3 regions of the Mesorhizobium sp. CA7 genome follow, and region 3 is predicted to be linked to each of the others. Evidence: predicted binding sites of a transcription regulator. Region 3 holds the regulator's gene; each other region holds the start of a gene.

Region 1 (3,276 bases), on a different contig from region 3:
CGGTAAGCACGGCGCGCGAAGGCGGCACCGGCGGGCCGACGCTCGGGTCGAGCTTGTCGTTCTTCCACGCGAAGGGCGTGAGGTCGAGCCGCAGCGGCGACAGGAAAGGCGGGAAGGCCGAGGAGGCGGCAACCGCGAGAGCCACCGGCAGGTCGGCCTGGTAGGCGACGCCGATGCGATAGTCGGCGATGTAGCGCCGCGACAGCCGGAACAGCGAGCCTGTGCCGAGATTGCTGGAGCAGAACACGAACCAGGGTTTTTCCGGCAGGCTCTTCAGCATCGGCCTTGAGCCGTCGAACAAATGTCTCTCGTAGCAGGCGGCGACTTCGCGCGCCGCGCTCGAAAACGGGTTGAGCAGGCCCTTGAAGATCGACGGCGCGTCGAGGAAGACTTGCGAGAACTCCAGTATCTTGTCCAGATAGATATCGAAATTGGCGGCGACACCGTTGACGAAGGCGAAACGCGGCCAAAGCACCGCCAGCAGCCCGGCGGCGATCGAGCCGCCCGAGACCGAGCTTACCATGTCGAGCTTCTGGAGCAGCCCGGCCTCGTTGAGGCGGCATAGCGCGCCGGCATGAAACAGCATGGCGCGGTAGCCGCCGCCCGACAGGCAGAGGCCGAGATCATAGCGTTCGGGCGCGCTGCCATCCGCGTCCGGTGGTGATCCAGCCGCAATCGGCTCCATCGCGGCCCCCTTTGCCTGTCCGTCCGGCGTCCTTAAGCCTGGCTATGCGCAATCGAGCCCAGCACCGACATTCTTGCAAGTGGGGGAACGCGTAACTTCACAGATTGGAAATCGGCCCGCGCCGACGGACGGGGAGATTACCCGAAGCGGTTGGTACGCAGCGCACGGACGGCGCGTAGGCTTTCGTCAATCTCCAATGGCGCCAGAGGAGATGCCTCAGCCACTCACAGCTCCTTTTCGGCCAATTCCCTAAACCCGTCCGGCACCGAGCGCGGACCTTCCAGCGCTACCGTGCCGTAGCCGACCGCCTCCTTGCCGAAGCGCTGGCGGATCTTGTCCACCGCCCGGTCGGCGCCGAAGCGCGCGAGGCCTTTGCGGCTGCCGGGCCTCAGCTTCTCGTCCGCCAGCCCGAGCGGCAGTTCGAGCTGCAGCTCGGCATGCTCCTCCAGATGCGAGACAGAGATGGCGAGCAGCGAGATGTCCCTCTCGCCCGGATGGGCGGCAAGCACGCCGTGCACCAGTTCCTCGGCGATCTCCGCCAGCATCGCGGTCGCCTGGATCGGCTGGTCGAGCGTGATCGAGCGGCTCACAGCGCGCAGATCAGCGAAGCGAACCCGCACCGTCACTGTGCGCCCGGGCCGGTCCTTGGCGCGCAACCGGCTGGCCACGCGGTCGGCCAGATGCAGGAGCGTCGGCACGAAGACGCGCGGCACTGCCGGCTTCCTGCCGAGCGCCGATTGCGCGCCGGCAGAATGCGCGCGGCGGTGTGCCTCGAGTTTTCGCGGGTCGCGGTTCCAGGCGAGCGCGGCAAGCTTCTGGCCGGCGGCATGGCCGATCAGCCGCTCCAGCGCCCCGCTATGGGTGCGCGCCAATTGCCCGATCGTCTCGACACCGATCTCGGCCAGCCTGGCCTTGGTCGCCGGGCCGACACCCCACATCAGCGTGACAGGCAGGTCGTGCAGGAAGGCGAGCTCGCTGTCGGGCTCGACCACCACCAGCCCGTCGGGCTTGGCTACCTGCGAGGCGATCTTGGCCAGATGCTTCGTCCTTGCCACGCCGATCGAGATCGGCAGACCGAGCTCGGCCTTCACCCGCTCGCGGATTTTTCGCGCGATCTCTTGCGGCGATCCGAACAGATGCGTGCAGCCGGCGACGTCGGCAAAAGCCTCGTCGATCGAGATGCGCTCGACCGCCGGCGTGAAATCGTCGAGCACCTTGATCGCGGCGTCGCCGAGGCGCTGGTATTCAGAAAAATGACCGCCGACGAAGATGAGCTGAGGGCAGAGCTCGCGCGCTTTGCGGCCCGGCATGCCGCCGCGCACGCCAAAGATTTTCGCCTCATAGGAGGCCGCCAGCACCACGCCTCCGCCGACGGCGATCGGCTTGCCACGCAATGACGGATCGAGCAGTTGCTCGACCGAGGCGTAGAAGGCGTCGAGGTCGGCATGCAGGATGGTGGCGGCCGCGGCGGTGTTCGTGGCGGCCATCGCGCGCTCCCATGGCCATTTGTGTGGCATTGCAGCATTAGCTGCGTCTTTTGTAAGGGGAATTAACGGAACATAAAGAGAACAAAAGAAGCTCTCTGTCAAGCCACCACGCTTGGCCGTGCAGGTTTCCACAACTGGGGCGCAGCCACAGATAGAACGCCGGTTGTGCGAATGACCTTTGCGCGGGACATGCCGCCGCAGGCTGAGGAGGGATCGCCTCGCGAGGCGATCCCTCCTTCGCCTCTGAACGTAAATTGCGACTGTCTGCGCTATGCCGGCTTGGCGTATTCTTCGGCGCTCAGCACCTCGATGCATTGGAACGGCTGGTTGCCTTCCACCCAAGCGTCGTGGCCGGGCGGGATGGTGTAGGAAGTGCCGGCCTCGATGGTCTTTTGCGTGCCGTCGGTCATCCGTACGGTGATCGAGCCGGACACGGCATAGCCGACATGCGAGACCTGGCAGCTGTCGGTCTTGACCACCGGCTTCACGCATTCGGACCATCTCCAGCCCGGCTGCATGTTCATCCGCCCGAGCGTATAGCCTGGGAGCCGGACGATCTCGACACGCGTCTTTGCGGGCGCGCGGACCTCGTCAGGATTGTTGTGCGATTTGGATTCGAGTTTCGTCACCTTCATTGCAACTTCGGCCATGGTATCCCTCCCATGTGTGAAGCGGCGCCTGACGTTGCGATCGTCGGCGACCGCGAGTGTATTCATAAGCCTTATTATGAGCGATTGCTAATTAATTGAGGTGACCGCGAGCTCAGCCGAACGCTTGGCGCATTGTCGTGGAAGGCGGATATTCCAGACCCTCGGGCGACGGTCCCGGGCCATCTTCGGACCGAAGTCCCATCGCACGAACGCAGAGGCCCGACACGCCTATTTTCAGGAAACAACGACGGCACCAAAATCATTGGCTAGCAAGCCGCCGGACAAAGTCCCTTCATCGGCGGTTGACCACGGCGTGCCCGCTATTCCTGCGATATGGCGGGCACGCCTTTCCCCTGAAACCGCTCCTGGAGTTGCCAGCCGTGCAACCCGGTAAGATGATCGCCAATCTGTTTGCCGCACTGCTTCTGGCCGGCCTGGTCGGCGGCGTCTTCTT
Region 2 (3,276 bases), on a different contig from region 3:
TCGAGGACGCCGTGCTGCCCGCCGACAAGAAAGCCGCGCGCGACAAGGTCGCCGGCATTCTCGCCGGGCGCGACCGGCGCTGCGAGATGGTGGTGCGCATCAATCCTTTGGCCAGCGAATGGGGCACCCATGACCTTTTGGCAGTGGCCAAGGCCGAGCCCGACGGCATTCTTCTGCCCAAGATCGCCACGCCGCGCGACATCCTCGAGGCCGGCGACCTGCTCGACGACAATTTCGCGCCGGACAGCGTGAAACTATGGGCGATGGTCGAAACGCCCAGGGCGCTGCTCAACATCGGCGCCATCGCCGAACTCGGCCGCGATCCGGCTTCGAGGCTGGCTTGTTTCGTGACCGGAACGAATGACCTGGTGAAGGCGACCGGCATCCTGGCGACGCCCGACCGGCGCTATCTGATGCCGTGGCTGATGCAGCTGGTGCTTGCGGCGAGGGCCGGCGGGCTCGATGTCATCGACGGCGTTGCCAATGATTTTCGCGATCTCGACGCTTTTGCCCGCGAATGCGCCGACGGGGCCGCCATGGGTTTCGACGGCAAGTCGCTGATCCATCCCGCCCAGATCGAGCCGGCGAACCGCGCCTTTTCGCCGTCGCCCGAGAGGCTGGCTGCGGCCCGGGCGATCAAGGATGCGTTCGCGCGGCCCGAGAATGCCGGCAAGGGCGTGATTGCGCTGGACGGCCGCATGGTCGAGCGACTGCACCTGGCGGAAGCCGAGAAACTTCTGGCGAAGGCCGCGATCATCGGCGCATGATGCGCCGGTCTTCAAGATAGGCTCGATAAATGAAACTCTACCGCTTTCTGTCCGGCCCGGACGATTCAACTTTCTGCCACAAGGTGACGGCAGCCCTGAACAAGGGCTGGCACCTGTTCGGCTCGCCGACCTATGCCTTTGACCAGCAGACGAAGTCGATGCGCTGCGGCCAAGCCGTGGTGAAGGACGTCGAAGGCCAGGACTACGGCCCGGACACCAAGCTCAGCGACTGGTAGGAAGGGAGGCAACCCCTACTTCGTCATTCTAGGGCGGAGCAGGAGCGAAGCTCCGTCGCGAAGACCCTAGAATCCATGCCGGGACCTGAGCCGAAAGGCGCAGCGAGTCAGAATATAGGGGACGTTTGCGGGTGTCGGGCGGCAGGCGTTCCGTCCTGCACCGCGGGCTTGGTGTTGATGGAATGGCATGGATCCTAGGGTCTACGCGCGTCGCTTCGCTCCTTGCTTCGCCCTAGGATGACGAGGTGCGTGCTCACCCAGCCGCCGCCTGCTCCGCCGCTTCCTCGATCCGCTCCATATCGTCGTCCGACAGGCCGAAATGGTGGCCGATCTCATGGATCAGCACATGGGTGACGATGTCGCCCATCGTCTCTTCATTCTCGGCCCAGTAGTCGAGGATGGCGCGGCGGTAGAGCGTGATGCGGTTTGGACCTTCGCCGGTCTGCGGGTTCCAGCGCTCGGCGATGCCGCGCCCCTCGAACAGGCCGAGCAGGTCGAAGGGCGTCTCCAGCGACAGATCGTCCATGATCTCGTCGGTCGGGAACTCGGCGATCTGGATGATGATCTCGCCGGTGAGCTTGCGGAACTCGTCCGGCAGATGGGCATAGGCCTCTAGCGCCAGAAGCTCCATCTCGTCCATCGACGGCGAGAGCTGGTCGTGCCAGGTGCGGGTCTTGTAGATGCGGGCCATGAAATGTCCTTTAATCCCGGCATATAGGCTTTCACGCCGATTGAGGCAAATGGACCGGCTGGGGTGTTCGCTTTCAGGGTAAAAGACGAAGGAATAAATTCCTTGCGACTCTGCTTGACTCTTCCGGGCGCCTCTGGAATCTATAGGAACATAACAGGAACAACTGCTGCTGGAAGTGAACGTCATGGCGATGAGCGCCGTGGCGCGGGACACTGTTTTTGCCCTGCGCCGCCAGATCGCGAAGATCGAGGGAACGCTGCCCGAGCGCCTGCAGGCGCCCTCGGGGTGCGCGCCCGAAGCAATTCCAGGAAAAGTGCGAAGCAGTTTTCCGTCCGGAATGGCGCAAAACCAAACACCCAGCGATGCCGCCGGGCCGGATATGACGATTGTCCGGCGCGGCCTTGCCGTGGCTTCGGCGGATGCCTTCCTGCACACCGGCATCGATAGGCTCGATGCAGCGCTTGGCGGCGGCCTGCCCAAGGCGGCGCTCAGCGAAATCCATGGCCTGGAGACCCGCGATGCCGGCGCCGTTGCCGGCTTCGCGCTCTCGCTTGTAAGCCTGGTCCTCAGGGAGAAGCAGGGTCTGCCGATCCTCTGGGTCGGCACGGCGGAAATCTTCCACGAGGCCGGCATGCCCTATGTCAGGGGCCTTCATGCCCTGTTCGGCATCGAGCCGGGGCAATTGCTGTTTTCCGAGGCGCCGAAGCTGCTCGACGCGCTGTGGATCGCCGAGGAGGCGGCCCGCATGACGGCCTTTGCCGCGGTCATCCTCGAGATCCGCGGCAGTCCGCGGCTTCTCGACCTCACCGCCACGCGCCGGTTGCATGCGCGGGCCCGGAGCGCCGGCCGCCCGCTGCTGTTGCTGCGCCAGGCCGGCGAGGCCGATCCCACCGCCGCTCCGGTGCGTCTCATCGTTTCGGCGGCGCCCGCGGCAAGCCGCGAGACCCTCGCCGGGCCGCTCGCCGGCTCGATCGGCCGCCCCGCCTTCAAAGTCGATATCGGCAAGAGCCGCACGGCCCTGCCTGGACAGTTCACACTGGAGTGGAACCCCGATGAACACGCTTTTGCAGAAAGAACAGAGAATTCTGTCGCTGTGGTTCCCGCATCTGGCCGCGGAGCGGATCCTGCGCCAGCGTCTGGGGCGGTCCTGGCGTTCCCGGCCCTCGCATCGCCTGCCGTCGCTTCAGCCGCCGCTGGTGATCAGCCATCGCGACAACAACACCCAGCGCATCGCAGCCCTCGACGAGCGGGCTGAGGCGCTCAGATTGAAGCGCGGCATGGGCATCGCCGATGCGCGCGCCATGCATCCCTCGATCGATGTGGTCGAGGCAGATCCGGAAGCCGACCGCCGCCTGCTCGAAGGCCTTGCCGACTGGTGCGACCGCTACACGCCGCTGGTGGCGATCGACGGCGAGGACGGGCTGTTCCTCGACGTTACCGGCTGCACGCATCTGTTCGGCGGCGAGCGCGCCATGCAGGACGAGATCCTCGCCCGCTTCTTCCAGCAGGGCTTCGATGCCCGCGCCGGGCTGGCCTCGACGCCGGGCGCCGCCTGGGCGGCGGCGCGCTTCCATGGCGATCG
Region 3 (3,276 bases):
CGGTAGCCGACATAGAGCGGCGTGAAGCCGAAACGGATGGTGGATGGCGCGCGGAAATCGCCGATCACGCCGCGCTCGATCAAGGCGCGCATCACCTGGTAGCCATTTGGATGGGCGAACGATACCTGGCTGCCGCGTTCTGCGCCTGAGCGCGGGCTCTCCAGCTCAAGACCGAAGCCGCCGCATCTGGCCTCGACAAGCCGGATGAACAGGTCCGTCAGCGCGACGCTTTTTCTCCGCACGGCCCTTATGTCGACATCGTTCCACATATCCAGCGCCCCTTTCAGCGCGCGCATCGACAGCACCGGTTGCGTTCCGCACAGGAACCGCCGGATGCCCGTGCGCGCAGCGTAGCCCTGCTCGAACGCGAAAGGCCGGGCATGGCCCCACCAGCCGCTGAGCGGCTGGCGAATGTCGCGGTGATGGCGGCTCGCGGCGTAGATGAAGGCCGGTGAGCCCGGCCCGCCATTGAGATACTTGTAGGTGCAGCCAATGGCGAAATCGGCATTAGAGCCGTCGAGATCCACCGGCAGCGCACCCGCCGTGTGGCAGAGGTCCCACACGATCAGCGCACCGGCTTCATGAGCCTTGCGGGTGAGCGCCGCCATGTCGCGCAGCCGGCCGGATTTGTAGTTGACGTGGTTGACCAGGATGACCGCGACGCGATCGTCAACCAGTTCCTCAATCGTCGGGGCATCGGTGCCTTCGAGCCGCAGCACCGTGCCGGGCCGCGTCGATGCGACGCCTTCCGCCATGTAGAGGTCGGTCGGAAAGCTGTCGCCCTCGGCAACGATCACCGAACGCTCGGGCAGCATTGCAAGTGCCGCATGCAGGACCTTGTAGATATTGATCGAAGTCGTGTCGCAAACGACCGTCTGGCCGGGTTTCGCGCCGATCAGGCGCCCTAGCTGGTCACCCAACTCGATGGGCATATCGAACCAGCCGGCGGTGTTCCAGGCGCGGATGAGATCCCGCGCCCATTCCTGCCTCGCGGCAGTCTCGATCTCGCTGAAGGCGTCGATCGAAGCAGCGCCCAGCGAATTGCCGTCGAGGTATATGACGTCTTCCGGCAAGACGAAGCGATCGCGCATGGCGCGCAGCGGATCCGCGGCATCCATCGCCTCGACTTCGGCGAGATCAGGAATTCCCCTCATTGTGCTGCCGCCTCCATTTCGATCTGGCCAAGGGGGTTGTCTCACCACCGTCGGCGACAGGGCAAGAACCTTTGGTCCTATGTTAGCTGGTCCATAGACGGCGAAGACTGCGGATCGGAACTTCGCCAAGGTTGGCATTTTGGGTTCGTTTCGTTCACGGTGCCACGCGCTTACGGTAGAGCCGACGTGATCCCAACCACGGCTTCGTGATCGTGGCGGGTTGTATTTCAGCGTAAGGGGAACTCCAAAATCGAGCGAAATCAATGCCGCTGCCCCACGAGGGGCAGCCGGCCGTCACCGGATACGACATTGTTTCGGCAGCCTTAACAAATTCACTAAACTTTAAACGGTTGCGGAACACAACTGGAACAGATAGTGTTTGTTCTGGGTTTGTTTTTCTGATTCTGGTTTCAGAACCCGTGGGGGCCGCCGATGCTGACGCGCAAACAACATGAACTCCTGATGTTCATCCATGAACGCCTGAAGGAGAGCGGGATTCCTCCATCCTTCGATGAGATGAAGGAGGCGCTCGACCTTGCCTCCAAGTCCGGCATCCACCGGCTGATCACGGCGCTGGAAGAACGCGGCTTCATTCGCCGGCTGCCGAACCGGGCGCGCGCGCTGGAAGTGCTGCGCCTGCCCGACTCAATCGCGCCTGGCCTGAATGCCGCGAAGAAGTTTTCGCCGAGCGTCATCCAGGGCGGCCAAGGCAATCTCAGTCGCCAGGTCAAGCCGACGACGCCATCGCGCACTCCGACGCCAAGCAATGACGACGAGGCCGCGGCGGCCGTATCCATTCCGGTGATGGGCCGCATCGCCGCCGGCGTGCCGATTGACGCCATCCAGCACCAGACGCATTCGATCTCGGTGCCGCCGGACATGATCATGGGCGGCGAGCATTACGCGTTGGAGGTCAAGGGCGACTCGATGATCGAGGCCGGCATCTTCGATGGCGACACCGTCATCATCCGCAATGCCAACACCGCAAGCCCGGGCGAGATCGTGGTGGCGCTGGTCGACGATGAGGAGGCGACGCTTAAGCGTTTCCGCCGCAAGGGTGCCTCGATCGCGCTCGAGGCCGCCAACCCGGCCTATGAGACCCGGATCTTCGGACCGGACCGGGTCAAGGTTCAGGGCAAGCTCGTCGGACTTATTCGCCGCTACTGAGCAGAACTGCTCGCCGTCTTCGCCCGGACGACAATCTATTGGGCCGGTGCGGCGGCTGGTTTTTCCGGCTGCTTATAGGGCGCCAGTCCCCTCGCCTCGCGCGTGTATTTCCGCTGCTCGTGCCAGGGTCGGTATGGTTCTACGACCGCGTAGCGGACGGTTGGCCGCGCGGTTGCCGATTGCGGATCGAAGAAAACGGCGGCGCTGCCGTCGCGCGCCAGCTGCCGCTTGGTGACGACGAGCACACGCGGATCGCGGCAAGGGTTATAGGCCGTGGCGTCGTTGATGACGATGAGGTCGGCGAAGCCGCAGGCCGGCCGGGCGGTGTCGCGGGTCTCGGCGAGCGCGACGATCGCGCCGGAAGGATGCCGACCGATGCAGAGATCGCCGCTGCAATAGAAGGGCGAGCCGGGCGGCAGGTCGACGGGATCGGCAATGTCCAGCGTATCTTTGGCGAACCTTTCCGGGGGCACGATCTCCTCGGCTTTCAGCGCCCGTTTCCAGTTGTCGGTGGTGAACTCGTTGGAGCGTTCGCGATTGACGGCAAGCTCGCCGCCGCCGATCGGCATCGCCACCAGATGCGCATCCTCCGAGATAAGCACGTCCGGTGTGCGGACGTGCGAAATGGCCAGCAGCGCAGCGAGCGCGAAAGGTACGGCGGCAAGCCTCAGCCAGGTGGTAGCCATGGTCGCGATGACCAGCGCGACCGTCGCCAGCAGCACCGACTGGATCGAGATCAGCCCGACGGCGTCGACCGGTGAGCGCTCGGAAATCCATGCCGAAATGGTGATCATCGCCGTCAGGCCTTTGCCCATGACAAAGAGGAAGGGACCGTCTAAGCCGAAGGGCATGGCCAGCGCGCTCAGCACGGCGAACGGCATGACGACCAATGAGACGATCGGCATGACCGCCAGATTGGCCAGCAGGCTGAGCGGCGACACCCGCTGGAAGTGCC

What was found. The regulator LexA, encoded in region 3, represses DNA repair genes until DNA is damaged. The targets are predictions, from matches to a motif close to TGTTCNNNNTGTGTTCNG.
Region 1: dinB (DNA polymerase IV) is a predicted target of LexA. The motif match lies at 2,239-2,256, and genes of this name have one in related genera.
Region 2: LB552_RS27750 (ImuA family protein) is a predicted target of LexA. The motif match lies at 1,839-1,856, and genes of this name have one in related genera.

What each region holds. Positions count from the first base shown of each region.
Region 1 is NZ_JAIUHH010000015.1:89,730-93,005, reverse strand. Features, by position in the region: gene LB552_RS22510 (patatin-like phospholipase family protein) at 1-685, opposite strand, end outside; gene dinB (DNA polymerase IV) at 910-2,172, opposite strand; gene LB552_RS22500 (cupin domain-containing protein) at 2,442-2,822, opposite strand; gene LB552_RS22495 (polymerase) at 3,203-3,276, shown strand, end outside.
Region 2 is NZ_JAIUHH010000025.1:20,022-23,297, reverse strand. Features, by position in the region: gene LB552_RS27765 (HpcH/HpaI aldolase/citrate lyase family protein) at 1-767, shown strand, start outside; gene LB552_RS27760 (DUF1737 domain-containing protein) at 797-1,003, shown strand; gene LB552_RS27755 (metallopeptidase family protein) at 1,257-1,694, opposite strand; gene LB552_RS27750 (ImuA family protein) at 1,879-2,949, shown strand; gene LB552_RS27745 (DUF6504 family protein) at 2,891-3,276, shown strand, end outside.
Region 3 is NZ_JAIUHH010000001.1:108,424-111,699, forward strand. Features, by position in the region: gene kynU (kynureninase) at 1-1,154, opposite strand, end outside; gene lexA (transcriptional repressor LexA) at 1,587-2,321, shown strand; gene LB552_RS00490 (ComEC/Rec2 family competence protein) at 2,357-3,276, opposite strand, start outside.